DNA from 3 places in the Gordonia sp. LUNF6 genome. Region 3 is predicted to be linked to each of the others. Evidence: predicted binding sites of a transcription regulator. Region 3 holds the regulator's gene; each other region holds the start of a gene.
The links. The regulator LexA, encoded in region 3, represses DNA repair genes until DNA is damaged. The targets are predictions, from matches to a motif close to CGAACANNTGTTCG.

Region 1 (9,793 bases), 680 kb from region 3:
AGCCACAGCGCCGCGACGATCGCGACACCGCCCATCGACGGCGTCCCCCGCTTGGACTGGTGGCTCTGCGGCCCCTCGACCCGGATCTCCTGGCCGAAGCCCTGCCGGGAGAAGACCTTGATCAGGACGGGCGTCAGCAGAATCGACACTGCCAGCGAGATCGCGCCCGCGATCAGTATCTGGGTCACTGCATGTCCTTACTTGTCGGAATCTGTGAACTAAGAATCTAGCGCGAGCCGCCGCTCCGGCAGGTCAGCGGGTGAGCACCTCGACCGGGAGTCCGGCGTCCTCACGCCAGTACGCGAGCAGCGTCTCGCCGAGTTCTCCCCCGGCCAGCAGCACCAGGTCTCCGGGCTTCGGAGACTCGGCGGGCCGTGTACGCAGATGGTCGACGGCTGCGGCGGGCGAGGCCACCAGCACGGCCTCGTCACCCCACGACCCCTCCATCACCGCGCCCTGATGCAGCGCCCGTACGGTACGGAGATCTTCGCCGACGGCGATCACCTGATCGACGGCCAGCCGGACGATCTGCCGGCCCAGGCCGTCGTGGTCGACGCACCGCGCGTTCTCGTCGCGTCCGTCCGCATCGGCGAACTCACCGGCGATCACCCAGGTCCGGCGGGCCGACTCCCCTCCTCGGTGGGCACTGCCGACTCCGGTGTCGGCGGCCAGCGCCACGAGTTCGCGGACCGCCCGGCGTGCCTCGTCGATGCCCGCCTGCGGGTCCACCAGCAGCACCCGCAGCGCCGGCCGCGCGTCGACGGCGTCATCGACCACGCGGGCGTCGAGCAGCTCGCCCAGCACAGACCGATCGTCGAACGGATATTTCACGCCGTCGATCTCCTGCCCCTTCTCATGGCCCTTACCCGCGACCAGCACCACGTCGCCCGCCTGCGCCCAGTCGACCGCCGCGGCGATCGCCTCGCGCCGGTCGCCGATCTCCCGGATCTCCCCGCGCGCGTCCGCCACCGCCCGCGCTCCCGCGAGCACCGCCGTCCGGATGTCCTCGGGCCGCTCGGACCGCGGATTGTCGTCGGTGACGATCACCAGGTCGGCGCCGCGTGCCGCGGCCGCGCCCATCAGGGGCCGCTTCTCGGTGTCGCGATCGCCACCCGCCCCGAGGACGACGGCGATCCGTCCCGGCGTCTGGGCCGCAAGGGTCGCGAGAACCGCCTCGACCGCGGCCGGCTTGTGCGCGTAGTCGACCACGGCCAGGAAATCCTGTCCGCGCTCGACCTTCTCGAGCCGGCCCGGCACCGCCACGCGGGCCAGACCGGTGACCGCCGTCCCCACGTTCACTCCGGCCGCCGCACTCAGCGCTACCGCGAGGAGAGCGTTCGCGACGTTGTACGCACCCGGCAGGGGAACCGTCAGCTCCACCTCCGAGCCCTCCGGCGTGGCCGCCAGAACCGTCTGCGACCCCGGCTCGGTCCGTACCGTTCCGACCACCGACCAATCAGCCGCACCGGTGGTCGACACGGTGGTCACGGACGTACCGGCGACCGCGGCCATCTTCACGCCCCACGCATCGTCGACGCAGACCACGGCGCGTTGCGCCCGGGTCGACGAATCCGCCCGGAACAGCCGGGCCTTGGCCGCGAAGTAGGCGTCCATCGTGTGGTGGTAGTCGAGGTGGTCCTGCGAGAGATTCGTGAAGCCCCCGACGGCGAACCGGCAGCCGTCCACGCGGCCGAGTTCGAGGGCGTGGCTGGAGACCTCCATGACGACGGTGTCGACTCCGCGCTCGAGCATCACGGCGAACATCCGCTGGAGGTCGGGGGCCTCCGGGGTGGTCAGCGAGCTCGGGACCACGGTTCCGTCCACGCGGATCTCGACGGTCCCCAGCAGTCCGACCACCCGTCCCGCGGCCCGCAGCGCGGCCTCGGTCAGGTAGGCGGTCGTGGTCTTGCCCGACGTCCCGGTGATACCGATGAGGGTGAACTTCGACGACGGGTCGCCGTAGATGCGCGCCGAGACCTCCCCCAGCACCGACCGCGGGCGGTCGTGCACCAGCACCGGCACCGACTCCAGGCCGGGCGCGGCGCGAATCAGGTCCAGTCCCGCCGCATCGGTGAGCACCGCGACGGCACCGGCGGTCGACGCCTGGCCGGCGTATCGAGCACCGTGGGTGCGGTCGCCGGGCAGCGCGGCGAACAGGTATCCGGCACCCGCGTCCTGCGCACGCAAGGTCGCGCCCGTGACCTCGGCGTCGGCGCCGTCGAGAACCAGACCGAACTCGTCCGCCAGTGCGCTCAGGGCCACCGGCCGGAGGTGCTCCGGGCGGATCGGCCCACTGCTGTTCGTCGCACCGGCTCCCGGCTCCACCACTACCTCAGACCTCCGCCTTGACCTTCTCGTCCCGTTGAGACGTACTCGTCTCGCCGACGTCTCCCCCTCGTCCGCCGGAGCGCACGCGGTGATGACGCAATGAATCTACCGTGCGATGCGGCGCGCCCTCACGCCTCCAAGCGCAGGCGCGGAGCCGGCTGCGCGGAGAACGGCACCTGGTCGTGACGCAGAAGCCACGAACCGATGGTTCCGAACAACGGCGCCGCGGACTGACCGCCGCTGCCGTCCGAGCTGCGCACCGGATTGTCCATCATGATGCCGATGACGAACCGCGGCGCGTCGGCGGGCGCGATACCCGCGAAGGTGATGTTGTAGCTCGACCGCGAGTAGCAGTTGCAGGACGGGTCGACCTGCTGTGCGGTACCGGTCTTGCCCGAGGTCTGGTAGCCCGGGATGGCGCCGGTGTAGCCGGTGCCGTTCTGCACACCCTCCGGGTCCTTCTGCATGACGGCACGGAACATGTCGCGAACGGTCTTGGCCGTCTGCGGACTGACCACCCGCACCGACTCCGGCTTGCTCACGCCGGCCTCGTCCTCGTCCTCGGGAGCGATGATCCGCGGCTGGATCCGAACCCCGTCGTTGGCGATCGCCTGGTACATCGACGTCATCTGCAGCAGCGTGGTCGACAGACCCTGACCGATCGGCAGGTTGGCGAACGAGCCGCCCGACCACTGACTCAGCGCGGGCACCGCGCCGGGGCTCTCGCCGGGGAGGCCGACTCCGGTGCGCTGACCGAGCCCGAAGCGGTCGAGCATGTCGGCGAACCGCCGCTCACCGACCTTCTGCGCCAGCATCAGTGTGCCGACGTTGGACGACTTCCCGAAGATGCCGGTGGTGGTGTAGGGCGCGGTGCCGTGCACCCACGCGTCGTTGACGGTGATACCCGACATCCGAATCGACCCCGGCACCTGGTGCACCTCGTCCGGGGTGGTGACCCCGTATTCGATGGCCGCGGAAGCGGTCACGATCTTGTTCACCGACCCGGGCTCGAAGGGCGAGGTCACCGACCGGTTGCCGAGATCGGCCTTCTGCTGCTCCGAGAGCGGCCGCGAGGCGTCGAAGGTGCTGTCGTTGGCCATCGCCAGCACTTCGCCGGTGTGCGAGTCGAGCACCACGGCGGAGACGTTGTGCGCGCCCGACTTGTCCTTCGCCAGGTTCACCTGGCTCTGCACGAACCACTGGAGGTCGGAGTCGATCGTGAGGTGCACGGTCTCTCCGTCGACGGCCGGATGGACGTTGCGCTTGCTGCCCGGGATCACCGCGCCGTCGCGACCGCGGTCGAAGGTCTCGGTGCCGTTGGTGCCTGCGAGCACGGAGTCGAGCGACGATTCGAGGCCGATCAGACCGTTGCCGTCGAAGTTCACATCGCCGACCAGGTTGGCGGCGAGTGAACCGCCCGGGTACAGGCGGTTGCTCTGCCGCTCGGCGCCGACCTCGGGGAACTCGTCCTGGATCTTCTTCGTGACGTCCAGCGACACCAGGCGGGCGAGGTAGACGAAGTCCTTGTCCGACTTCATCTGTGCCAGCAGATCGTCGGACGCGATGCTGCCGCCGAGGGCCGACGAGACGCCGTCGGCGATCTGCTTGAGGCGCACGTCAACGTCCGGGACGGTCGAATCCTTCTTGTGTTCCTCGGCGATCTGCTTGCGTACGGCCTTCGGTTGAAAGGTCAGTGCCCGTGCGTCGTCGGTGTGTGCCAGCAGGCGTCCGTTGCGGTCGACGATGCTCCCCCGCACCGCAGGCAGTTCCTGGGTGATCGATCGTTGCTGCGAGGCCTGCGCCGAGATGGAGTCGGCCGCGATCACGTGCACGTACAGCATCCGGCCCGCGATCACGAGAGCGACCACCGCGACGAGCACGGTCAGGATCCGCTGGCGGACGACGAACCCCGACGGCCCCGAACCGGAACGTTCGGGGGGACGGGGAGGCCTGGGCGGAGGCGTTCCGGTGCCGTTCGACGACGCGCCGGACGGGCGGCCTCCCGCCCTCGCCTCGGCTGCGCGCGGTGTACGGGTGCGGGTCATGATCTTCCGATTGTCGCGCGCATCAACGCGCGGGCGCGGTATTGGCGGGCGGCGTGGCGGTCGTCGGAGACGCCACATCGGTGGGCCGACTCACCCGATTCCGGACATCCGGGCGCACCGAGGTCTGGGGTGCCGGATTCGTCCGAGACTGCGATGTCGGGACCGAGGACGGGCGGGGGTTCGGCGCCGGCCGCGGGTTCGGCGCAGGCGTCGACGGCGCCGGAGCGGGAGTGGTCGCCGTACGCGGCGGTGCACTCTGCGATTGTTCGCCACCGAGTCCCTCGGAATCGTCGACCTTGTTCTTGTCGATCTTCTCGACGGGGTCCGGCGCCGGGTTCAGGTCCGGAAGCGGGCTGCCGGTCGCCGGTGTGGGAGTGCCGCGGAGCCGTGGCTTGCCGTCTGCTCCGACGATGATCTCGGCGGCGTTCGACGCCGGAACCATCCCCTGGCGAGCGGCCGCCCGCGCGATCGCGGGCGCCTGGTCGCCTGCGTCGGCTGCCGCCTTCAACTCGGCGGCACGGGCCTGCAGCTCCTGGTTCTCCTTGCGGAGCGCGTCGATCGAGTACGAGTCCTGCGCCGATTTGGTGGTCAGGAACAGAGTCAGCGCGAGGGCGCCCATCACCAGGACCAGGATCGGCACCACGAGCGGGACTCCGGCGATGCGGCGCCCGGTCATCGGCAGCCGGGCTCCGGTGCGCTCACGGCGAGTGCGCCGATCGAGAGCCCGCTGGGCCGCCTTGGATCGCGACGGACGCTCGCTCGCCGCGGCGCCGGTGCGCCGTCGACGCTGACGGTCGGAACCCTCGCGTGGTCCGGTGGCGGTGCGAGTGTCCACAAGCGTCACTGTGCTCCCCTTCCGTCTGCGGTCCCGCCGCCGCGACCCGCGGGGTGGTTCGGTGCGATACGTTCGATGGCCCGGATCCGGACAGGGGCCGAACGCGGGTTGGCCGCACGTTCGGCCGCGTCTGCCTGTTCGGCTCCGCGAGTGACGAGCGAGAACCGCGGGGCGGTCCCCGGCAGATCGACCGGCAGACCGGCCGGGGTGGTGTTCTCCACCGCACGGGCGAAGTCGCGCTTGACGATTCGGTCCTCGAGCGACTGGTAGCTCATCACGGCGAGCCGGCCGCCGACCGCGAGTACTTCGAGCGCCGCCGGGATCACCCCGCGCAATGAGTCGAGTTCGTGGTTCACCTCGATCCGGAGCGCTTGAAAGGTCCGCTTGGCCGGATGGCCACCGGTCCGCCGGGTCGCCGCCGGGATGGTGGCGTACAGGAGCTCCACGAGACGTCCGCTGGTGGTGAACGGCTCCTTGGCGCGTTCCCGGATCACTGCCGAGGCGATCTTCCCCGCGAACCGCTCCTCGCCGTACTCGCTGAGCACTCGGGCGAGAGAGCCGTGGTCGTAGGTGTTGAGGACGTCAGCCGCCGTCAGCTCGTCGTCGGGATTCATCCGCATGTCCAGCGGTGCGTCGACGGCGTACGCGAACCCGCGTTCGGCCCGGTCCAGCTGCATCGACGAGACCCCGAGGTCGAGGAGCACCCCGTCGACCTCGTCGCGTCCGGTGGCGGCGACCACCGACTCGATCTCGTCGTAACGATTGTGGTGGAACTCCACGCGGTCTCCGAAGCGTTGCAGACGCTCGGAGGCGATGCCGATCGCCGATGTGTCGCGGTCGATGCCGACGACGTGCAGACCCGCCAGGCGTTCGAGGAAGTACTCTGTGTGGCCGCCGGCGCCCAGCGTGCCGTCCACCAGGACCGCGCCGCCGCCGTCGGGCGACCGACGGGTGAGAGCCGGTTCCAGCAGCGCGAACATGCGATCAGCCATCACCGGAACGTGTCCGTGTTCGCCTTGCCGCGGTGCGTTCACCCCGCTCCCTCCCTGCTGCCGTGAGAACCGTGCCGATAATTTCTGGGCGTCGCCCCCTGCGACGCTCCGGAGACCACCGGCATCGATGCCGTGGAACTGCGGCGGTGTGGGCCTGCGATGAGACGGGGTCCCCGCCCGAGCGCACCTGGCGTTGGGGAAGTACGTCAGGGTCGATCGGGCCGAGGCCTCGACTCACCGCAGCAGTCGTGATCTCCGAATGTTCAATTCACGTGTGTCGACGCGATCCCGTTACAGGATCGAGTCGAGGGCGGACGATCCCGCGTTGGAGAACGCCTCCTCGTGCTGGGCCTGGTAGTCGCGCCAGCTCTGCGCGTCCCAGATCTCCAGGTGGTCGTACGAGCCGATGACGACGCACTCCTTGGTGAGCCCCGCGTAGTCGCGGTGCTCGGCCGAGAGGTTGACGCGGCCCTGCCCGTCGAGCCGCTGCTCGTCGGCGCCGGCGAAGAAGTACCGCAGAAAAGCGCGGGCCTCCGGGTCGTTGCGCGACGCGGTGACCGCCTTCTCGGCGATCGCGTCGAACTCCTCTGCCCGGTACACCGACAGGCTGCGGTCCTGGCTGCGTGTGACCATGACTCCTCCTGCCAGCGCGTCGCGGAACTTCGCGGGCAACGTCAGTCGCCCCTTGTCATCGAGCTTGGGCGTGTAGGTGCCGACGAAACGAGCCACGTCGACACCTCCTCACCCTCCCGGGTTCGGCGGTTCCGGTTCCCCCTCGCCCAGTGATGCCCACACTACCCCACTTCCCACCACATTCCACCCCGCAGGCCCCACCGTTTCCCCACCATCAACTATATGAGCAGGTCAGAGTGCCTGAGCTTCACTGGATTCTCAGCAATCATCGACGTGTCGCAGCTCACTAGTGTCGTTACGAAAGGGGTCAAAAGGTAACGAAGTGACTGGTGAGACCAACCAAGAGCGGTAGGTGGGGCATTGTGGGGAGAGGGGGTGGGGCACTGTGGGGAGACGGGGTGGGACGCTGTGGGGACACCTCGGAGACAGACGTTCCCGAGATACGAAAAACGGGGCCGCATCTTCCTTTCGGAAGTTGCGACCCCGCCAGGGAGATCGTTGTCGACGCAGGGCACGTCAGGCCGTCAGCCGCCGGTGCCGACGGCCGGTTCTACAGATCGCGGTCGTCCCGCTCGAAGCGACGGTTGAAGCGATCCTCCATCCGTCGGCTCAACGAGCCGTGACCGCTCGCGGCCTTTCCGGACTTCTTCGACGAGGAGGCGCCGTCGGGACCCGAGATCCGCCCGCGGCCAGCCATCAGGCCGAAGACCGCGGCCCCGAACATCAGCAGGAATCCGACGAAGCTGAGGATCTTCAGTCCGCCGACCTCGACGTCGACCATCATTCCGCCGACCAGCAATGCGAGTCCAGCGAGGAACCCGAGAGCGACCACGATCCGACGACGTGCGTTCGGCAAGCGCACCTTGTGGCGGGTGACGCTCGACGCGAACTTCGGGTCTTCGGCGTAGAGAGCGCTCTCTATCTCATCGAGCATGCGCTGCTCGTGCTCTGAAAGCGGCACCGCTCCTCCCTTACTGGATCGTGGCGAGGATTTCGTCTTCTCGCCTCTCTATGTCAATAGTACGAGCCCGAGCGCCCTTCGACCACCATTGGCCGACGATGCGTTCACAATCACGCCGATCATCCCGCGCACTCAAGCGACGGTTCCGCGCGCCGCCGGACGCTTCGAGGTGAGCTTCCCCTGCTCGTACGCCAGCAGCGTCGCGTCGGCCACGTCCAGGAACTCGACCGCACGGCGCTCCACGCGCGCGCAGAACGTGGAATCGACGGTGCGCACCAGCCCCGCCTCGACGTGCGAGCGCATGGTCGAGAGTTCGCCGAAATAGTCGGCGAGTTCCCGGCACTGGGGAGCACGCTCCTTGATCCGACTCCACGCGTCCGCCGCACCGCGGCGTCGGCGGACGCGGCCCGAGGGCTCATAGATCTCCAGCACCGCGCCGGCGGCTCGGATCGCCGCGAGATAGAACAGCCGGAATCGCTCGGCCCCGTCGTCGTCCACCGACGCCGCCTGCTCGAACAGGTCCTCTGCCCGATCCAGGAGATCGCGGCTGCGGTGCACCACGTGCGGGTCGACTCCGTGATCGGCTTGTGCACCGGACACCGACGGGGCGGGTGCGAGATGCAACCCGGCGAACTGCCGCCCGGACCGTTCTGCTGACCGCTCCATCCCAACTCCTCCGTGTCGGCGCCCGGCTCTGTCGGGCTCGTGACGAAACCATGACAGAGGGGTACGACAAAGAGGGCGTTGCGACGACGGGCCCGACGGCCGGCCGTCGCACGGCGCCGGCACTCCCGCGAAGACTTCGACAGCGGACCCCGTCACCGATGATCGGTGGCCCGGCGATGTCTTCCCCATCGCCGGGCCACTGGACCGCCCAACCGATACGAACATCAGTTCGACAGGCGTCAACCGTAGCCGGTGTGAACGCCGATGGGCAAGTGCCGCTACGCTCCCAGAGTCTGGCAGCCGCAGACGAATCGAGCCGACGACGAAGGGAACGGGCATGTCACTGGACGCCTCCCCGATCCGCGTCGCGCGCCTCCCGGCCGATCTGGCACACCTGTGGCTCGATCCCGCGGTGCACACCTACATCACCGCCATGCACTACCCCCGCGGAAGCGAAGCCCACCGGTTGCCGCTGTGGCGCGATCACATCGCGCGCCCCGGGTGGTCGGCTTTCGGCGCGTTCGCGACGCTGTCCGCGCTCGACTCGCTCCGGCCCACGTACTCCCGGCTGCGCGTGCGCGCACCGCTGGCGCTCTCGGATCGCGAGATCCTCGTCGGGGTGGCGTACGGCTACCGCGGTGCACCGGACCAGTGGTGGAACCGCCAGCTGTATTCGGGACTGCTACAGGCCGGAACCCGGCCCGCCGACGCGCGCGAGTTCATGCGCGACTACTTCGAACTCACCGAACTGCATGTGCATCCGGCCGGTCAGGGCCGCGGCGTCGGCCAACGGCTCCTGACATCGCTGCTCTCGGGCAGACCGGAGAGCAAGGTCCTCCTCTCGACGCCCGAAGTCCAGGGTGAGGCCAATCGCGCCTGGGGCCTCTACCGCCGCCTCGGCTTCGAGGATGTCCTGCGGCACTTCACCTTCGCCGGAGACGCCCGGCCGTTCGCCTTCCTCGGACGCCCGCTCCCTCTTCCGGACGCCGGTCCCCCGCCGCGATGACCGGCCGCCCGCGGTCCGTCCGACGCACCGATGACGACACTGCGCAGGTTGGCGCATCTCTTCTGGCACGATGAGTCGGTGACCTCGTTCCGCCGCACCGCGCTCGCCCTAGCCGGACTGTTGGCACTGATCCCCGTGCTCACCGGTTGTCTCACCAAGTCGACCACGGTCGGAGACCAGTTCTCCGGCACGGTCATCATCGCCACGTCACCGGATCAGCATCCGCAGAAGCCGTCCTTCGACATCCCGGCCTCGCTCAGCGGCCAGGTCTGGACCACCGACTTCCCGGAGAAGTCGGATGAGAGCAGTGCCGTACCCGCCCCGTCG
Region 2 (9,793 bases), 1.6 Mb from region 3:
GTTCTTCGTCCTCGCCGGCCTGGCGGCGGTGATGCTCATGGCCGTCGTCGCCTTCGTCCCCGAGACGCTGCCCGCGCCGCGCAGGCATCCGATCGAGCCGCGGGCGATCGGATGCGGCATCGGGGCGGTTCTCGGCAACCGCCGTTACCTCGGCTACACGTTGACCTTCGGCATCGGGTTCGGTGCGATGTTCGCGTACATCTCGGCCTCGCCGTTCGTGATCCAAGAGGTGATGGGATTCTCGCCCGGGATGTACTCGGTGCTGTTCGCCGTGAACGCGGTGGGCATCGGTATCGCGGGGTGGACCAACAACCGGCTTCTCGGGCGGTTCCGCCCGCACGCCCTGCTCGCCGCGGGAGTGGCCGTGCTCTCGGCTGTGGGCGTCGCGATGCTGGTCGTCGCACTGGCCGTGCCCGGCATCCACTGGCTGCTGCTCGTGCTGATGTTCTGCCTCACCTCGAGTTTCGGTTTCACTGCGGGCAACGCGACCGCGTTGGCACTCGGCGAGGTCCGGGAGCGCGCGGGCACCGGCTCCGCGGTCCTCGGGTCCCTTCAGTTCACGGTCGGTGCGATCGTCTCGCCTCTGGTCGGTATCGGTGGGGAGGCCAGCGCGACGCCGATGGCGATCGTCGTGTTCGGCTGCACCGTTCTGGCCGCAGGGTCGTTCGCGACTACGATCCGCTGACCGCCGGGTCGCAGATCACTGCGCGGGGGTGAGCCGGCGGGCGAGCGCTGCGGTCATGGCCCGGGCTGCCGCGGAGGGGTCCGGTCGGCGGGCCAGCGAGAGCGACGTCTGCCGCGAGCGCGCCACCGGGATCGCTACCACCCCCGGATGGCCGGCGGCCATCGACGCGGTGAGCAGTCCGACGCCGCTGCCGAGTTCGGCGAGCGCCAGCACCGCGGAGGGCGAATGCGCTGCCACGGCCGGAACGATGGGCACCTGCTCGGCTGCGGCGGTCTCGGCGAGGGCCGCCCGGACACCGGTGCCCTCGGGGAGCGAGAGCACGGTGACGTCGGCGAGTTCCGACAGCGGGACACGGTCGTAGTCGGCCCACGGATGACGGTTCGGAACCACGGCCGCCAACGGCTCGCGAATCAGGGTGCGAGGTCCGAGGGCGGCCGGCAGCGGTGCGGCGTGCGCCACCACCGCGACGTCGAGCCGGCCGAGTTCCAGATCGGCGATCAGCCGGTCGGAGCTGTCCTCGGTGACGGTGACCGAGACGTCGGGGTGGGCACTCCGGAAGTCGGCGAACCCACGCAGGTAGCCGGGGATGGTGCAGCCGATCACGGTGCCCAGCCGAACGTGCCCGCGGACGAGACCGGTGAGCTCGTCAGCGGTGGTCCGGACCGCCTGGACCGCCCGCGCGACTGCGCGCGCGTGGACCAGGATCTCATCGCCTTCCGCGGTCGGGACGACGGTCCGGCCGGAGCGGTCGAGAAGGCGATGCCCGAGTTCCTTCTCCAGCTTGGCGACCTGGGCGCTGACTCCCGATTGGCTGACCAGCAACTCCTCGGCGGCGGCGGTGAACGAGCCGTGGTCGGCGACCGCGACGAGATATCGCAGCTGGTGCAACTCCATAATCAGTGATTCTAGTTCGCAGAAGTACCAGCTGTTGGACGTATACCCGTATGCGGGCGGACAGTGAAGACATGACTGATACATCATCTGCCGTCCCCGCACGCACTCCGCTCCAGATCGCGGAACTCTACGTCGACTGCTGGCGGCGCAAGGACTTCTCCGACCTGCGGCCTCATCTGGCGGATGACTGCGAGTTCGTCGGAGTTCTCGGCACGGCATCCGGACCCGATGAGTTCCTGCAGGGGCTGAACGGCATGGCGGCCGGGACCGACAGCCTCGAGATCCGCAAACGGCTCGCCGACGACACCGACGTCATCACCTGGTTCGATCTCGGCATGGCCGGGGCGCCTCCGACCGCGGTCGCGAACTGGACGCATGTCGAGGCCGGCCTCATCACTCGTGTGAACGTCACCTTCGATCCCCGGGAGATCCTCGCCGTAGGCTGACCGCATGGCCGAAGTCACCGCGATCTGCGTCGTAGCAGCCCTGCATCCGGATCCAGGCAGTGTGGGGACCACGGCCATCGACAAGCGGCCGGTCAGCGGGCCGGTCCGGATCGGCGAATACGGGGCGTTCGCCGATGTGCAGGCCGATCGCAAGCATCACGGCGGCCCGGACAAGGCGCTGTACGTCTATGCGCAGGAGGACGCCGACTACTGGGCGGCCGAGCTCGGCCGGGAGATTCCGCCCGGCTTCTTCGGGGAGAACCTGCGGACGGTCGGAATCGATGTGAACGGTGCGCGGATCGGTGAGCGATGGCGTATCGGCGAGAAGGTGATCGTCGAGGTCACGTCGCCGCGGATCCCCTGTCAGACGTTCGCACGATGGATGGGCGAAGACGGCCGCGGGTGGGTGAAACGATTCGCTCAGGCCCGCCGCGTGGGGCCCTACCTGCGCGTCGTCGAGCGAGGAACGATCACCGCGGGCGATCCGATCGAGGTGCTGACCGTCCCGGACGCCCCCGCGATCCGGGATCTGTGAGCTCTTCGCGGAAATAGATCTCGCGTCGACCGATCAGTTCTGCCGGGCCGGGCTGTCTATCTCTATGACGGCCTCCGAGAGGGACGCCGCAGACTGCAAGGAGACCCCGATGCACAAGATGATCTTCGTGAACCTGCCCGTCGCCGACCTGGACGCGTCCCGGGAGTTCTTCGGGAAGATGGGATACACGTTCGACGACCGCTTCACCGATGAGAACGCCGCCGCGATGGTGCTGGGCGAGACCATCGTCGCGATGCTGCTGCGCCGCGACTTCTACCAGAGTTTCGTGCCCACCAAGCAGATCATCGACGCCACGACCACCAGCGGAGCGATCCTGTGCCTGAGCGCGGAGAGCCGTGAGGAGGTGGACGGCATCGTGAGCAAGGCCCTGGAAGCCGGTGCGACGGCCGGGGACGTGGAAGACCACGGGTTCATGTACGGAAGCTCGTTCTACGATCTCGACGGCCACGGCTGGGAGATCATGTGGATGGATCCGGCCGCGGTGGAGACCGGACCTGAGGCGTACGCCGCGCAGCAGCAGGCGCAGTGACGACCGGGACACCAGTGACCGCTCAGGAGCGGCGGAGGAGTTGACGAGGCGATGACCGACGACCGTGACTTCGAAGCGGCCACCAGTGCCCTGCGCGCCGAGCTTCTCGTGCACTGCTATCACATGCTGGGATCGGCCACCGACGCCGAAGATGTGCTGCAGGACGTGTATCTGCGTGCGTGGCAGGCCTTTCACAGCTTCGAAGGACGGTCGTCGGTCCGCACGTGGATGTATCGGATCGCGACCAACACCTGTCTCAACGCCCTGGAGAGCCGGGCGCGGAGGCCTCTGCCGAGCGGGTTGGGCACCGAGGCCTCCGATCCCCGTGAACCGGTGATCCCGAACCATGAGATCCCGTGGCTGCAGCCGCTGCCGGACGGCGCGCTGGGCGATCCCGCGTCGACGGTGACGGCGCGGGAGTCGGTGGGGCTGGCGATGGTCGCCGCCATGCAGGAGCTTCCGGCGCGTCAGCGCGCGGCGTTGATTCTGCGCGACGTGCTCGCGTTCAGTGCGGCCGAGACCGCCGAAGCACTCGACATGACAGTCGCGGCGGCCAACAGCGCGTTGTCGCGCGCACGCAGGGCGGTCGGCGAGGGCACCCGGCTAGAGGGCCGGCGCGTCGCGGAACTGTCCGACCACGAGCGGCAGGTGTGGGACGAGTTCTGCGCTGCTTTCGAGCGGCACGACATCCCCGGCGTGGTGGACGTGCTCGCCGCCGATGCGGTGTGGGAGATGCCGCCGTTCCCGGGCTGGTATCTCGGCGCCGAGAACATCGGAGTGCTCACCCTCAGCCAGTGCCCGGCCAAGGAAGCCGGCGACATCAGGATGATCAAGACGTCCTGCAACGGGTTGCCGGCGGCCGGGATGTTCATGCGCGACGGCGACGTCTGGCGTCGTTTCCAACTCGATGTCCTGACGATCGTCGACGGTCGGGTGGCGCACGTCGGTGCCTTCTTCGAGCCCGAACTGTTCTCGCTGGCGGGCCTGCCGGAGACGCTGTCGGGCGCCGCTGAGGACCGGTGAGGGTGGGGACTGGCTGAGGCAGATTGGCACATATGATCGATTCCCTAATGTGTTCTGTCATACCCCGTTGGTAGAGTTCTGGTAGGTCAAGAAAACATGGTTTGACCAGCTGAAACACTCGGGGGAGGTGGCAGTGATGAGCGGTCCGATCACCGATTCGATCGCGACTGTCGTTGCCACCGGTGCGCTGCCGGGGCGGCCCGCCGAACTACTCGCCCTGATCGATGCCGCGGCGGTCAAACTCGCCGAGACCTCCCTGTCGCCGGAGACCGAACCGGAACTGCTGGCCCACACACAGACTGCCGAACGGATTCGGCGACGCTGGGACGGCATCTCCGCGGCGCTGCTGGTGGAGGTCTCCGACCGCAACGCGCACCGCACCGCCGGCTATCTGAATCCGTACCAATACCTCTCACAGGGCTTGCGGCTGGGGACCCGGGAGGCGGGTCGGCGGTTGCGGATGGCTGAGGCGATCGGTGAGTTCTCGAACTTCCAGGGGCAGACCCTGCCTCCGCGCAAGCCGGCGACCGCTGCCGCGGTGGCGGGCGGGACTGTCGGCGCCGAACACGCGTTGGTGATCTCGGGCGTTTTGGCGAAAGTGCCCGGCTGTATCTCGCCGGAGGTCAAAGCCCGTGCCGAGGCGGAGTTGGCCGAGGCTGCGGCTGGGTTGAATCCGGATGATCTGGGCAAGGTCGGTGACCGGCTGCTCGCTCACCTGGACCCCGATGGTCAGGAGAGCGATCACGTCGACCGGCAACGCCAACGCGGAATCACGATCCTCCCGCAGGATCGGCAGTTGATGAGCAGAGTCCGCGGCGCGATGACTCCGGAGTTGCGGGCGAAGTTCGAGGTGATCTTGACCGCCTGGGCCGCACCCGGGATGAACAATCCCGCCGACCCGGATTCGCCGACTGGAACCATTGACGCCGACGGCATCGACGCCGAGGCTTTGGCGGCGGCGCGGGGTCGGGATCTGCGCAGTGCCGCTCAGCGCACGCACGATGCGTTGCTGGCGTTGTGTGATTACGTTCTCGCCCGCGGCGGGCTGGGTGCACCGAACCGGATACCGGCGGAGTTGGTCATCACCGTCACCGATCAGGAACTCGCCGCGCATGCCGGAATCGCGTTGACCGCGACAGGTAGCCGTGTTCCGATCGGTGAACTCGTGCGGCTCGCTGCCGAGGCTGTGCCGCATCTGGCGGTCTTCCGGAATCACACCAGCGAGGTCCTCTACCAGGGTCGTGGTGCGCGGTGTGCGAGTAGAGCGCAGCGGTTGGCGTTGTTCGCCCGCGACCGCGGTTGCACCGCCCCCGGCTGCGACCGCCCCTTCGCGCAAACTCAGGCCCATCATGCACCGGACTGGATCACCCCGGGAGGGCGCACCGACATCGATGCTCTCGGCGCCGCGTGCGGGCGCCACAACCGCGCCGTCGGCACCAACCGCGGCCAATGGGAGACCACCATCCTCCCCGACGGACCCGATGCCGGACGCATGGGCTGGCGACCGGCCACCACCGATCACCCCTGGCGCCTGAACCCCGTCCACCACGCCGGGCAGGCACGGCACCTGCACCCACGGGAGGATCAACAAGTTCCCGTTCCGCATCGCCGCGAGCATCCGCCGCCGGAGGCCGCGGCCCAACCCGATCGCGAGTCCCGGCCGGGACACGCGGCGGCCTGAGCCGTGGTCGCGGAGAGCCTCCCGGTCTGCGCCCGGTCACCCGGCGGGCGGATGCCCTTCGTCCGGAGGGAGCTGTGGGGGATCGGCTGCGAAGCAGGCCGGATCGCCACCCGCGCCCACCACGCCGACGATGCCGCCCCAGACGAGCATCGTCAGTTCCTCGGCCAGATCCTGCGAGGTCCGGTCCGGGACGGCGATCCACTCCTCAACGGCGACGGTGGTGGCCCCGACCATCGCGCGTGCCCAAGTGCGGGCGCCGCGAGTCTGGGCGCCGCGGGCCGCGAATCGCGCCTCGAGCGTCGATTCGAGGGCCCCCGCGAAGATCTTCTCGGCCTCGGCGGCGACCGGACGGCTGCCCGACGGCCGCGCCATCGTGAACCGGTAGACATTGGGATCCGACGACACCGTCTCCACGTACACGCTGATGACGGCCTGAACCAGGCGGTAGTCGCCGATGTCGCCCGACAGCGCGTCGATGAGTCGCGGCATCACGGTCGTCTCCACATACCAGAGCGTGACGGCGGCGGCGAGGTCGTTCTTGTCGGCGAAGTACCGGTAGAGCACGGTCTTCGACACCCCGATGTGGCGGGCGATGTCGTCCATTCCGACCTCCGGGCCGAGAGCCCGGATCGCTTCCACCGTGCCCGCGGTCAGCTCGGCGCGTCGCTCCTGCTTGTGCTTCTCCCAGCGCTGCTTACGGCCGTCGGAGGCGACGGCTTCCACCGCAGGCGTCAGGATGCGTTGTTCGAGCTCGCGCGTCAGCGTCGCCGCCGCGTTGACGGCGGCGCGCGCGGCACTCGTGGGTATCGGAGGGTTCGGCATCACCTGGAAACCCTAGTAGCTCGTACGGAACACTGGACGAGTGTCGTCAACCTTGGACCATCGACAGCGCACCCCGAAGTCTCCGGCGGTGCCCGCGGGACTGACGCAGGCGGACGCGAAACGAGCCCACGACCTGCGGCGGATGAAGATCGTGGCGACCGGCCTGCTGGTCGGCGCCGCGGTGATCTACTTCTGCATGCGCTGGCTCGAACACCGGGACGGAGCGGACGTGGCCGCGTGGGTCGGATTCGTCCGCGCCGCATCCGAGGCCGGAATGGTCGGTGCGTTGGCCGACTGGTTCGCGGTCACCGCGCTGTTCCGTCAGCCGCTCGGACTGCCGATTCCGCACACCGCGCTCATCCCGCGGAAGAAGGACCAGATCGGCGACCAGCTCGGCGGCTTCGTCCAGGAGAACTTCATGACCCGCGAGGTGATCGAGGATCGTGTCGCCTCGCTCGACCTGCCGCGCAGAGTCTCCACGTGGTTCGCCGACCCGGCGAACAAGCCGCGGGTGAACGACGAGGTCTCGAGGATCTTCAAGCTCTGCTCGGAGATGCTGCGCGACGAGGACGTCGAACGCCTCATACAGGCCGCCCTCAAATGGGCGGCGGAACCGCTGTGGGCACCGCCCGCCGGGCGCATCCTCGAGCAGCTCGTCGCCGAGAACCGTCTCGAACCGGTGATCCAACTCGCCTGCGACCGCGCGCACGAGTGGGCGCTGGGCAGTCAGCCGCTCATCGACCGCGTGGTGGACCGCGACGGTCCGGCGTGGGCACCGCGCTTCGTGACCCATCTCGTCGGCGACCGGATCTACCGCGAACTGACCGAGTTCACCTACAAGGTCCGCGCCGATCCGCAGCATGAGCTGCGGATCGCCATGCACGATTTCGTCGAGGACTTCGCCCGGGAACTGCAGGAGGACGAGGCGACGATCGCCAAGTTCGAGAACCTCAAAGAGGAACTCCTCGGACGAGACGAGGTGACCGGAGCGGCGTCGACCGCGTGGCAGGCGGGCAAGGCGGTCATCGAGCAGATGCTCGACGACCCGGAGTCGACGCTGCGTACCTCGCTCTCCGACGCGGTGGTGCAGTTGGCGGAACGGATCCGCGACGACGAACCGCTGCAGGCCAAGCTCAACGGCTGGGCGGTGCGGGCGGCCCGTCACGTGGCCGACAACTACTCGGCGGAGATCATCTCGGTGATCACCGAGACGGTCCGGGGATGGGATGCCGCGGAGACCAGTCGCAAGATCGAACTGCAGGTCGGGCGTGATCTGCAATTCATCCGCATCAACGGCACGGTGGTCGGATCGCTGGCCGGCCTGGCCATTTACACGGTCTCGGTTCTGCTGTTCCCCTGACGCGCTTGCACTTGTTAGCGCCCGGTGCGGATAATGGAATCCGGGAGGCACGAGTTTCGTATGACATCCGAGCATGATCACCAGGACGGCCAGTCCGAGACGGGAACCGTCGAGGCCATGGCCACCGCTGCGCAGGACATCGGCGAGTTCATCCGCAGTCAGCGGCTGTCCGCCAAGGTCTCACTCCGGCAGCTGGCCGAGCGAGCGGGCGTCAGCAACCCGTACCTCTCTCAGATCGAGCGCGGGCTGCGCAAGCCGTCGGCCGACGTGCTCTCGCAGATCGCCAAGGGACTCCGCGTCTCCGCGGAAGTGCTCTACGTGCGCGCCGGAATCCTGGAGGCGCGGCCGGCGAGCCCGGTGCGCGACGCACTGCTCGCCGACAGTTCCATCAGCGAGCGGCAGAAGCAGATGCTGCTGGAGATCTACGATTCGTTCCGCCGAGAGAACGGAGCGAGCGAGCAGTCGGACGGAGCGTCCGCGGCCGGCACGGTCGACGTCCTCCGGGCCGATTCGGCCGAGCCGGCGCGTGATTAAGGTGGAGTCGTGAGCGCAGCGAGTTTCGTCATCTACGCCCAGCAGTACATCCTGCTGGCCATCACCGTCATCGCGGGCGTCACCGCGGCCGTGGCCCTGGTGCACGCCGCGATCACGCGACCCGACGCCTTCACCGCCGTCGACGCGCAGACGAAGACCTTCTGGGTGGCCGTCCTCGCGGTGTCGACGCTGCTGATCTGGCTGGTGCAGGCATCGCTCGGCTTCGGACTGATGTTCTTCCTCGCCGCGATCACCGCGGTCCTCGTCTACGTCGTCGACGTCCGGGTTCGGACCGACGAGATCCTGGGCCGCTCGTGGTTCCGGAAGAACGCGTAGGGACGCGGGGACCCCACCGGTGAGCGAATACCGCATCAACGACCTCGCGCAGGTCTCCGGAGTCAGCGTCCGGAACATCCGCGTCTATCAGGACCGGGGACTGCTCCCGCCGCCGACGATCCGTGGGCGCACCGGCTGGTACTCCGACGAGCACCTCGTCCGGCTCAACCTGATCTCACGCATGCTGGAACGCGGCTACACGTTCGCGACGATCAGCGAACTCCTGCACGCCGCGCATTACGGAATGAAGGTGGAGCACGTGCTGCGCGCGGCTCCGAAGGGCGGAAGGTTCCGCAACATCAAGCGGGCCGCCACCATCACCTTCACCGAATTGAAGAAGACGCTGGGCGCCGACGAGCGGTCGATCAATCTCAGTCAGAAGCTGGGACTGCTCACGAAGGACGGCGCCCACTACGCAATCCGCAATCCGGAGCTGCTCGAAGGCGCCGAAGTGCTGGTGAAGGGCGGCATCGACATCGATGACCTGCTCGATCGATGGATGCGAGTCGAGTCGGATCTGACCGATGTCGCTCGGAGCTTCGTATCCATCATCACCGACAAGTACTTCGACGAGAATCTGCCGAACCTCGGCGAGGAGAAGCTGGCGAAGATGGCCGAGCTGATCCAGACCGTTCGGCCGATGGCCCACGAGATCGTCGAGACCACCTTCAGCCGGGCTCTCGACAAGGAGATCTCGCGGGCGATCGGCGAGGCCAGTACCTATTTCGATGCGACGCAGCAGCAGTCTGCGCAGAGCAGCCGGGCGACCGGCGGCCAGACGGAGGTCGACGAATGACGACGAAGAACACATGGACGCGAGCGCGCCGTTGGGCGACGATCGGCGCGGTGGGCGCCGCTGGAGTGGCGGCTGCCGAACTGGCGGTCGCCGGCGGATTCATGGTCCGCGAGGTGTTCAAGTACCCCGAT
Region 3 (9,793 bases):
ACGGGCACGAGGTGGTCTTCACCGACACCGTCGGCTTCGTCCGGCATCTGCCCACCCAGCTGGTCGAGGCGTTCCGGTCGACACTGGAGGAGGCCGTCGACGCCGATCTGCTCGTCCACGTGGTGGACGGGTCAGACCCGTTCCCGGCCAACCAGATCTCGGCCGTCCGCCAGGTGTTGGGGGAGGTGCTCGCCGAAGAGGACCGCCCCGCGCCGCCGGAGATGCTGGTCGTCAACAAGATCGACGCCGTCGACGGCGTGACCATGACGGCGCTGCGGGCCGAGTATCCGGATGCGCAGTTCGTCTCGGCCCGGACCGGTGAGGGGCTCGACGGGCTCTTCGCCGCGATCACCGACTTCCTGCAGCGAGACGATGTGGACGCCGTCCTGCAGGTGCCGTTCGCCCGCGGAGAGGTGATCTCCCGGCTCCACCAGCACGCGCACGTGCTCGACACGGAGCACAACGCCGAAGGCACCCGCCTGCATGTGCGGATGCCTTCTGCGCTCGCGGCCGAGTACAGCGATCTGACCGTCGCCTGACGGTCTCGCCCGGCTACTCGGCGTCGAGATCCTTGGCGACCAGTGCCGCGATCTGATCGACCGCGGCCTGGTCGTCGCTTTCGACGGTGACCGAGGCGCCCTTCTCCGCGCCGAGGGTCATGATCATCAGCGCGCTGCCCGCGTCGACCGGATCACCGCCGGCGGCGAGCGTCACCGGGACGCCGAGAGCGGTGGCCGCGTCGGCGATGATGGCGGCGGGACGAGCGTGCAGACCGACGGCCGATCCGACGGTGACGGTGGTGCTGGGCATGGACGTGCCTTTCTTTCGGTGTGACGGCCCGAGCTGCGTGCTCGGGCCCGGGTGTTTCAGGCGGCCTCGGCGGGGATCGGCGTGCGCTCCCGGCTGGGCTGGTACTGCTTGGCGGCGAGGACGGCGACGGCGGAGACGATCACGCCCGCCACGATAGCGATCAGGAACTTCCACCACGTGCCGTTCATCGCGAAGAGGACGAACACGCCCCCGTGGGGTGCCCGGCACTGGACGCTCAACGCCATCGACAGCGCTCCGGTGACCGCACCGCCCAGCATCATGGACGGGATCACGCGGAACGGATCGGCGGCGGCGAACGGGATCGCGCCCTCGGAGATGAACGACGCGCCCAGCAGCCAGGCGGCCTTGCCGTTCTCGCGCTCCGGTTCGGTGAACGTCGACGGTCGGAGGGTGGTCGCCAGCGCCATCGCCAGCGGCGGAACCATGCCTGCGGCCATCACCGCGGCCATGATCTCCCACTGTGCGACGCCCGCGCCGGCGAGTCCGAGGCCGGCGACGCCGAAGGCGTACGCCGCCTTGTTGACCGGTCCGCCCAGATCGAAGCACATCATCAGGCCGATCACGATGCCGAGGATCACCTTGGAACTGCCGGACATCGAGTTGAGCCAGTCCTCGAGCGAGGTGTTGATCCACGACAGCGGACGGGCCAGCAGAGCGAACATGATGAAGCCGGTGACGAGCGTGCCCACCAGCGGAATGATGACGACCGGTTGCAGTCCGCGCGCCCACTGGGGCAGCGGCAGCCGGGAGAGCCAGAGGGCGACGACGCCGGCCAGCAGACCACCGACGAGACCGCCGATGAAGCCGGCGTTCACGGCGACGGCGATCAGACCCGCGGTGAATCCGGGAGCGAGACCGGGCCGGTCGGCGATCGCGTAGGCGATGTAGCCGGCCAGGACCGCCACCATGAGCCCGATCGCCAGATTGCCGATCGCGAAACTCACTCCGCCGAGATACTGCATGAGCCCGCCCGGCGGCAGATCCCAGAGACTGTAGTGCAGTGCGTAGTACAGTCCGTCCGAGGTGCCCTCCTGCACCGTCGAACTGCCGATCTCGTAGCCGGCCAGCAGGAAGCCGAGCGCCATCAGCAGACCGCCCGCGGCGACGAACGGGATCATGTAGCTGACACCGGTCAGCAGAGCCTGCTTGAGCTGACCTCCGATGCCCACACGGGAGGCCGCGGGCGCCTGCGCGCCGGCGTTCGCATCCCCGGCGACGGTGGCGGCCCGGGGATCTCGCGCCGTGCGGACCGCCTCGGCGATCATCGCATCGGGTTCGTTGATCGCGCGTTTGACGCCGGAGGCGACCACCGGCTTGCCGACGAACCGGTCGCGGCCCTTGACGCCCACATCCGTCGCGAAGACCACCACGTCCGCGGCGGCGATCACATCGGGGGCGAAGGGCGTCGAACCGGTCGACCCCTGGGTCTCCACCGCGAACTCCACGCCGGCGCGTTCGGCGGCGAGCTTGAGGGCGTCGGCGGCCATGTAGGTGTGCGCGATCCCGGTGGGGCACGCGGTGACGGCGACGATCCGAGTGGTCCCGGGCTCGGCCGCTGGGGATTCGGTGGTCGGGGTCTCAGTTGCCGGGGTCTCAGTTGCCGGGGTCGCTGCGGGGGTCGCTGCGGCCGGGGCAGGGGCCGGCTTGCCGTCGACGGCCTCGTTGACCAGATCGACGACGGCGGCGGCGTCGGGCGCCGCGCGCAGGGCGGCGACGAAGTCGGGCCGCACGAGGGCGCGCGCCAGCGAACTGAGCACCTTCATGTGCTCGCCGGCGGCTCCCTCCGGTGCCGCGATCAGGAAGACGATGTCGGCGGGCCCGTCCGGAGCACCGAATTCTGCCTTTCGCGTCAGGCGTGCCATGGCGAGGGTGGCGGTGGTGACGGAGGCGACGCGTGCGTGCGGGATCGCGATGCCTCCGGGAATCCCGGTCGCGGATTTGCGTTCGCGTGCCATAGCGGCCTCGGCGAGCTCGGCCGGGTCGGTGCAGCGGCCGGCGTTTGCGACCAGACCGGCGAGCGCGGCGATGACACTGTCCGCATCAGCGCCGGCGTCACCGTCGAGCAGGACCAGCTCCGGCGTGATGATCTGTTGGGACATGATGGCTCCCTCGGTGATTCTGGGGGTCGGGATTCTGGGGGTCGGGGATTCGGGGACTCGGAGATTCTGGGTGTCGGGGTTCTTCGCGGACGGATCAGGACAGCCGGGAGACGGACACACCCGCTTCGTCGAGCAGATCCGGAGTGGGCGGCGTGGTGCCCGGCAGTGCTGCGGCCGCCGAGCCGTGAGCGACGGCACTGCGCAGGAGCCCGGCCTCGTCGGCACCGCGCAGGTGCGCGATCAGATAACCGGCGAGTGAGGCGTCGCCCGCGCCGACGGTGCTGCGGACCGCGACAGCCGGCGCGGTGGCGAACCATATGCCGTCCGGGGTGGTCAGGAGAGCGCCGGCCGCGCCCAGCGTGGTCAGCACCGTCCCGCCGGTCCGGTCGGCGAGTGTTCGGGAGGCGGCCGCTGCGACGCTGGGATCACCCTGCGCCGCAGACCTCTCCATGCCGGCCGGATCGTCGCCGGTGAGTTCGGCGAGCTCATCGGAGTTCGGCTTCAGCAGTGCCGGACGGGCGGCGGCCACCGCGGCCAGGGGTGCACCGGACGTGTCGACGGCCACCCGACAGTGCAGCGACGCCGTCGCGGCGAGTACCTGCGCGTACCAGTCGTCGGGGAGGCCGGGCGGCAGCGAGCCGCACAGAGCGAGCCAGTCCGCTCCCTCGGCACGGGCCAGGATCGTGGTGCGCAGCGCGGCCGCGGCCTCGGCGGAGACGGCCGTTCCGGCGTCGTTGATCTTGGTGGTGGTGCCGTCCGGTTCGGCGACGGTCAGGTTGGTCCGGACCGTCCCGTCCGCCGACACCGCCTGGTGCGGAAGGGCCACGGCGCGCAGGCTGTCGATGAACGGGTCGTCGGCGCGGGCGGGCAGGACGGCCAGTGTGGGAAGGCCGGCGGCCCGCACCACCCGTGCGACGTTGATTCCCTTGCCGCCCGGTTGGTCGACGACGCGGGCCGCACGGTGCACCTCGCCCCTCCGGAGCGGTCCGGCGAGCTCGATCGTACGGTCGGTGCTCGGATTGGCGGTGACGGTGACGATCATGCGATCACCACCTCGATCTCGTGGGCGCGCAGTTCGTCGGCGAAGGCCGAGTCGATCCCGGCGTCGGTCACGAGGACATCGACGTCCTCCAGGGTTCCGAAGCTCATCAGTTCCTCCCGGTTGATCTTGGACGAGTCGGCGAGGACCACCGTCGTCGTGCAGGCCGCGATCATGGCGCGTTTGGTGGCGGCCTCGTCGGCGTCGGGTGTCGACAGACCGTGCTCGAGCGACAGACCGTTGGTGCCGAGGAAGCCGACCGACGCACGGATGCGCGAGAGTCGCTCGATCGCGTCGGCGCCGACGGAGGCACCGGTCTTGGGCCGGAGTCTGCCGCCGGTCAGCAGCACCCCGGAGCCGGGCAACTCCGCCACCACCTCGGCGATCTGCACGCTGTTGGTGACGCAGGTCAAGCGGGCGTCGGCGGGGATGGACAGAGCCAACTGCAGAGTGGTGGTCCCGGCGTCGATCACGATGGAACCGCCGTCGGCGGGCAGGAATGCCAGCGCAGCGGCACCGATGGCGCTCTTCTCGCCTCGGTGGGTCTCCTCCCGAACCACCAGATCAGGTTCGTCGACCACTGCGGCGACGTCGAGGCGTACGGCTCCGCCGTGGACGCGCACCAGATGGCCGCTGCGAGCGAGAATAGCCAGGTCGCGGCGCACGGTCTCGCCGGTCACGGAGAAGCGCGCGGCGAGATCGGCTACGGAGACGCGGCCGCGCAGGCGGACCTCGTTCGCGATCGCCGACTGGCGTTCCTCCGCGTACATCTGCTCTCCCGACTGTCCGATCTCATGCAACGATGGGGATCGTGCAAAGATGTGGATCTGTGTTGATTTGGTTGGTTACACATCTTTGTTTACATGGGTACGTGTTGACACGTCAAGGACTTTCTGTAATCTTTCTCACATGACCGAGGTGACTTCTCCCGTGCCTGCCGAGAACCCGTTCCGCGCCGACGTCATCGTCTCCGGTACTCCGGTGGTCGGTGGCCTCGCGTACGGACCGATCATCAGACCCGCACCGCGACCCGGCTTCGACGCCATCGACGACTCTCCCGTTCCGGAGGAGCTCCGCGACGCAGAGATGGAGCGTTTCACCGCCGCCGCCGGAGTGGTGGCCGACCGGCTGGCCGACCGGGCCTCCCACAGCACCGGCGTCGCGGCCGAGGTCCTGACTGCCACGGCCGGTCTCGCGCGCGATCGCGGGTGGGCGACGGCCGCGGGCAAGTCGATTGCGCAGGGCGTTCGAGCGCCGCTTGCCGCGATCGCGGCCACCGAGCAGTTCGTGGAGATGTTCACCAAGCTCGGCGGCCTCATGGCTGAACGGGTCACCGATCTGTTGGACGTCCGAGACCGCGTCGTCGCCGAACTCCTCGGGCTCTCGGAGCCGGGCATCCCCGTGCCGGACGTGCCGTCGATTCTGCTCGCCGACGACCTCGCGCCCGCCGACACCGCGGGTCTGGACCCGGCACGCGTCATCGGGCTGGGCATGCGGCTCGGCGGCCCCAGCAGCCACACGGCGATCATTGCTCGCCAACTCGGTATTCCGTGCGTGGTCGCCGCCGCTGAACTCGATGAGATCCCCTCCGGAGCCATGGGCTACGTGGACGGGGACGCGGGAACGGTGGGGGCCGCCCCGGACGCCGGACTCATCTCGGACGCCGTGACGGCCGCGGCGACGCGGGCGGCCGAGACGGCGGCCTGGCGCGGGCCGGGCCGCACGGCGGACGGGCACGCGGTCGCGATCCTGGCCAACGTGGCCGACGGCGTGTCCGCTCGGTCGGCGGCGCAGGCGCCGGTGGAGGGCGTCGGACTGTTCCGAACCGAACTGGCCTTCCTGGACCGCGCGGCCGAGCCCACCGTCGCCCAGCAGGTAGAGCTCTACCGGGAGGTGATCGACGCCTTTCCCGGGCGCAAGGTGGTGATCCGCACCCTCGACGCGGGCTCGGACAAGCCACTGAAGTTCGTCGCCCACTCCGACGAGCCGAATCCGGCGATGGGAGTCCGCGGCAACCGCATCGTGCAGACGTATCCGGACATCCGCAACAACCAGCTCGATGCGCTGGCGGAGGCGGCGCGCGACGACGGCCGTGCGACGCCGTGGGTGATGGCACCGATGATCGCCACGGTCGACGAGGCGCGCGAATTCGCCGCGCGGGTTCGGGAACGCGGTCTGGTGCCGGGGGTGATGATCGAGGTGCCGTCGGCGGCGATCCTCGCCGACGCGATCCTCGCCGAAGTGGACTTCGTCTCGATCGGCACCAACGACCTGACCCAGTACACGATGGCGGCGGACCGGATGTCGCCGGAGCTGGCGGCGCTCACCGACCCGTGGCAGCCGGCGGTACTCGCGCTGATACAGCGGGTCGGGGACGCCGGTCGGGACCAGGGCAAGCCCGTGGGCGTATGCGGCGAGGCGGCTGCCGATCCGTTGCTGGCATGTGTGCTGGTCGGGATGGGTGTGACGTCGTTGTCGTCCGCGCCTGCGGCGTCGGCCGCGGTGGGACTGAAGCTGGGTACCGTCACCATGGATCAGTGCCGCGATGCGGCGTCCGCCGCGATCGCCGCGACGAGTCCGTCACAGGCGCGCGAGGCGGTTCGCGCGGTTCTGGCCGGCGAGGTGTGATGTCCCGCTGAGGCCGGCCGGGCGCCTCAGATACGGCGCATCACCGTGACGACCTTGCCGAGGATGGCGGCGTCGTCGCCGGGGATGGGCTCGAAATGCTCGTTGTGCGGCATGAGCCAGACGTGACCGTCGGTGCGCTTGAAGGTCTTCACGGTGGCTTCGCCGTCGATCATCGCGGCGACGATGTCACCGTTCTCCGCCACGTTCTGCTGGCGCACGACCACCCAGTCGCCGTCGCAGATCGCCGCGTCGATCATCGATTCGCCGACCACGCGAAGCATGAACAGGGAACCGTCGCCGACCAGTTCGCGCGGCATCGGGAAGACCTCCTCCACGGCCTGTTCGGCGAGAATCGGTCCGCCGGCGGCGATCCGGCCGAGCACCGGAACGAAGGTCGGCGTGGGGAGTGACTCTCCGTCGGCCTCGGCACCGCCCGAGGGCGGTGTCCGCTGATCGTCCCGAACGTTCACCGCACGCGGACGGTGCGGATCGCGCTTGAGAAGGCCGCGGCGCTCGAGCGTGCGGAGCTGATGGGCCACCGACGACGTGGAGGTGAGTCCGACGGCCTCGCCGATCTCACGGATGCTCGGCGGGTAGCCGCGCTCGCGGACCGACTGACGGATGACCTCGAGCACCTCGCGCTGACGCTGGGTCAATGAGGCCTCGAGCGTCGCGGTGGAGAGCATCGGATCGGGCGTGTCGGTCACGGTCGGGCCTTTCGTCAGCTGTGTTCGATCGATGGTCCAAAGGCTAGTTGAGTAGGTCACAAAACTCAAACAATTGTTCGACGCGTGTCGGCGTTTGTCGGACCCCTCGTGTTAACTATCGAACAAGAGTTCTTCGAACACGCGATCGATTGGAGACGAGTCATGAGCACGAGGACGGCACCCGCCCCGACCGGACGCGCCACCGCTGTGCGCTCCACTGCTGTGCACTCCACCGCTGTGCACTCCACTGCTGTGCACTCAACCGCGTCGGCGATGACCTGCGACATCCCGGTGGTCCGTGGCTCGCTGGTCCGTGATCGGGGAGTACGCGGAGCGGGGCGAGGCGACTCGAGCGGAACGTGCTTCCCGACCGGCCGCCCCGAGCGGCGTCGCCCGGTCGCGGACCGGCGAGTGATGTTCGATGCGCCGCCGGCCGGCCGGACCGCGCTGTCGCCCTCGGTGTACCGCAGGCGCCGGTGGGCCGGGGCCGCGGTGGTCGGCGGCACCCTCGCCGGCATGGTGTGGCTGCTCGCCCTCGTCGGAGCGGGCTACCAGGATGCGGCGACGCCGGAGTCGCCGGCGGCGACGCACGTGGTGTACGTCCGGTCGGGGGAGTCGCTCACCGCGCTCGCTGAGCGGATCGCTCCGGAGTTGCCGTCCGCGGGCGTCATCGCCCAGCTGCGCGACCTGAACGGCCTCGAGACATCGGGACTGCATGTCGGACAAGCGCTTATCGCCCCGCAGTACGGCTGAGGCGGGCGGGTATTGTCATGGCATGCGCTGCCCGTTCTGCAAGAACGACGACACCCGTGTCGTCGACTCCCGAGTCGCCGACGACGGCCAGGTGATCCGTCGCCGCAGGTCGTGCAATGAATGCGGGCGGCGGTTCAGCACGGTCGAGACGGCTGTGCTGTCCGTGGTGAAGCGCAACGGCATCTCCGAGCCCTTCAGTCGCGAGAAGGTGATGCAGGGCGTGCGCCGCGCCTGCCAGGGCCGTCAGGTGGACGAGGACGCACTGGCGAAGCTTGCGGTGCAGGTGGAGGACACCGTGCGCTCGTCGGGTTCGGCCGAGATACCGAGCAATGAGGTCGGTCTCGCGATCCTCGGTCCGCTGCGCGACCTCGACGAGGTGGCCTATCTGCGGTTCGCCTCGGTCTACCGGTCGTTCGAGTCGGCCGACGACTTCCAGCGCGAGATCGATTCGCTGCGCCGCGACCGTCACTGACACTCACGGCACCGGCGCCACCGGTCCGAGCAGTCAGCTGAACTTGTCGATCGCCTTGATTATCCGCTGCTCGGAGACTGGACCGTTGGTGCCGAGCTGCTGAGCGAACAGGCTCACGCGGAGTTCCTCCAGGCGCCACTGCACCAACTCGTTCAGCGCCTCGTGGCGTGCGGCCGGAAGCTGGGCGAGGCGCCGATTCCAGACCGCCACCACCCTGTCGATGGCGCCCATCGCCTCGTTGTCCCGGCCGGCGGCGGTGTTGAGGGACTCGAGGCGCAGCCGCGCGGCGGTCAGATAGCGCGGCAGCGAGCGCAGATGCTCCAATGCCGTCGCGCCGACGAAGCCGTCGAAGATCAGATCGTTGACCTGATCGGAGACGTCGTCGGCGGCGAGAGTCCCGGACCGGGCGTCGACGGCCCGGCGCACCGGGGAGTATTCGGCGAGCGCCGCGACGGCGGCGTCGAAGTACTCGGGTGCGCGCGACCGGATCACCGGCCCCAGCCGCGCCGAGAGCGCGCCGAAGTCACCGGGACTGCGCAGGGCGGCCAACTCCGGCTCCCGTGCCAGGGTGTCGGTGACCGCCCGTGCCGTGCAGTCGGCCAGCAACGCGTCCACGTCCGGATACGGGCTCTGGCTCAGCGCGAGCTTGGCCGGCGGCGGCAGAGTCGACGCCAGCTTGCGGCTGGGCGGCGCGATCGCGAGTCGCAGGAGTTCTCCGGCGGCGGCGGCGATGCCGGCGTCGCGCTCGGTGGAGGTGGCGGCCTTCGCGATGCGTACGCCCTGTCCCGGCACGGTCGCGAGCGTGGGATAGCGGGTGATCGTCTGTCCCGCAACGGTCGCCGTCTCGGAGTCGGCGAGGGTGCCCAGACCGTCGGCGGTCCATTCGCGGTGCAGGGGCGCACGGCGGTCGCGGTCGGCGTCGGCAGACAGGTCGGTGCGAAGCGCGGCGAGCCGGTCGCCGCGCGCGATGATCGCGCCGTCTGTGCCGGTGACTGCGAAGTGCATCCGCAGATGCGGGGGGAGTGCCGACGGATTGAAATCGCGCGGAGCCAGGGTGACCCCGCTGATCGACGACAGCTCGCGAGCCAGGCCGGTGAGCAGTGGCTCGCTGCGCACCGAGAGTCGGCTGAGAGCGAGTTCGGCGTACCGGGACGCCGGGGACATGGACTTGCGCAGGCCCTTGGGCAACGACTTGATCAGCTGCGTCGCGAGTTCGGCGCGCATCCCGGGTACGAGCCAGTCGAATCCGGTGTCTCGCACATGT

Region 1: the regulator LexA is predicted to act here: its motif matches at 8,679-8,692, upstream of ACK8HH_RS11215 (SAV_6107 family HEPN domain-containing protein).
Region 2: the regulator LexA is predicted to act here: its motif matches at 4,159-4,172, upstream of ACK8HH_RS15540 (DUF222 domain-containing protein).

What each region holds. Positions count from the first base shown of each region.
Region 1 is NZ_CP178181.1:2,392,931-2,402,723, forward strand. Features, by position in the region: gene mraY (phospho-N-acetylmuramoyl-pentapeptide-transferase) at 1-188, opposite strand, end outside; gene ACK8HH_RS11185 (UDP-N-acetylmuramoyl-L-alanyl-D-glutamate--2,6-diaminopimelate ligase) at 253-2,328, opposite strand; gene ACK8HH_RS11190 (peptidoglycan D,D-transpeptidase FtsI family protein) at 2,457-4,373, opposite strand; gene ACK8HH_RS11195 (hypothetical protein) at 4,396-5,208, opposite strand; gene rsmH (16S rRNA (cytosine(1402)-N(4))-methyltransferase RsmH) at 5,214-6,242, opposite strand; gene mraZ (division/cell wall cluster transcriptional repressor MraZ) at 6,492-6,929, opposite strand; gene ACK8HH_RS11210 (DUF3040 domain-containing protein) at 7,384-7,794, opposite strand; gene ACK8HH_RS11215 (SAV_6107 family HEPN domain-containing protein) at 7,927-8,460, opposite strand; gene ACK8HH_RS11220 (GNAT family N-acetyltransferase) at 8,798-9,466, shown strand; gene ACK8HH_RS11225 (LppM family (lipo)protein) at 9,545-9,793, shown strand, end outside.
Region 2 is NZ_CP178181.1:3,315,978-3,325,770, reverse strand. Features, by position in the region: gene ACK8HH_RS15570 (multidrug effflux MFS transporter) at 1-685, shown strand, start outside; gene ACK8HH_RS15565 (LysR family transcriptional regulator) at 701-1,579, opposite strand; gene ACK8HH_RS15560 (nuclear transport factor 2 family protein) at 1,651-2,025, shown strand; gene ACK8HH_RS15555 (MOSC domain-containing protein) at 2,030-2,560, shown strand; gene ACK8HH_RS15550 (VOC family protein) at 2,670-3,110, shown strand; gene ACK8HH_RS15545 (sigma-70 family RNA polymerase sigma factor) at 3,162-4,133, shown strand; gene ACK8HH_RS15540 (DUF222 domain-containing protein) at 4,270-5,814, shown strand; gene ACK8HH_RS15535 (TetR/AcrR family transcriptional regulator) at 5,851-6,636, opposite strand; gene ACK8HH_RS15530 (DUF445 domain-containing protein) at 6,779-7,996, shown strand; gene ACK8HH_RS15525 (helix-turn-helix domain-containing protein) at 8,057-8,530, shown strand; gene ACK8HH_RS15520 (DUF2516 family protein) at 8,540-8,866, shown strand; gene ACK8HH_RS15515 (MerR family transcriptional regulator) at 8,886-9,662, shown strand; gene ACK8HH_RS15510 (alpha/beta fold hydrolase) at 9,659-9,793, shown strand, end outside.
Region 3 is NZ_CP178181.1:1,714,472-1,724,264, forward strand. Features, by position in the region: gene hflX (GTPase HflX) at 1-539, shown strand, start outside; gene ACK8HH_RS08040 (HPr family phosphocarrier protein) at 553-810, opposite strand; gene ACK8HH_RS08045 (fructose-specific PTS transporter subunit EIIC) at 867-2,930, opposite strand; gene ACK8HH_RS08050 (1-phosphofructokinase family hexose kinase) at 3,025-3,972, opposite strand; gene ACK8HH_RS08055 (DeoR/GlpR family DNA-binding transcription regulator) at 3,969-4,739, opposite strand; gene ACK8HH_RS08060 (putative PEP-binding protein) at 4,879-6,597, shown strand; gene lexA (transcriptional repressor LexA) at 6,624-7,283, opposite strand; gene ACK8HH_RS08070 (LysM peptidoglycan-binding domain-containing protein) at 7,467-8,057, shown strand; gene nrdR (transcriptional regulator NrdR) at 8,080-8,529, shown strand; gene hrpA (ATP-dependent RNA helicase HrpA) at 8,563-9,793, opposite strand, start outside.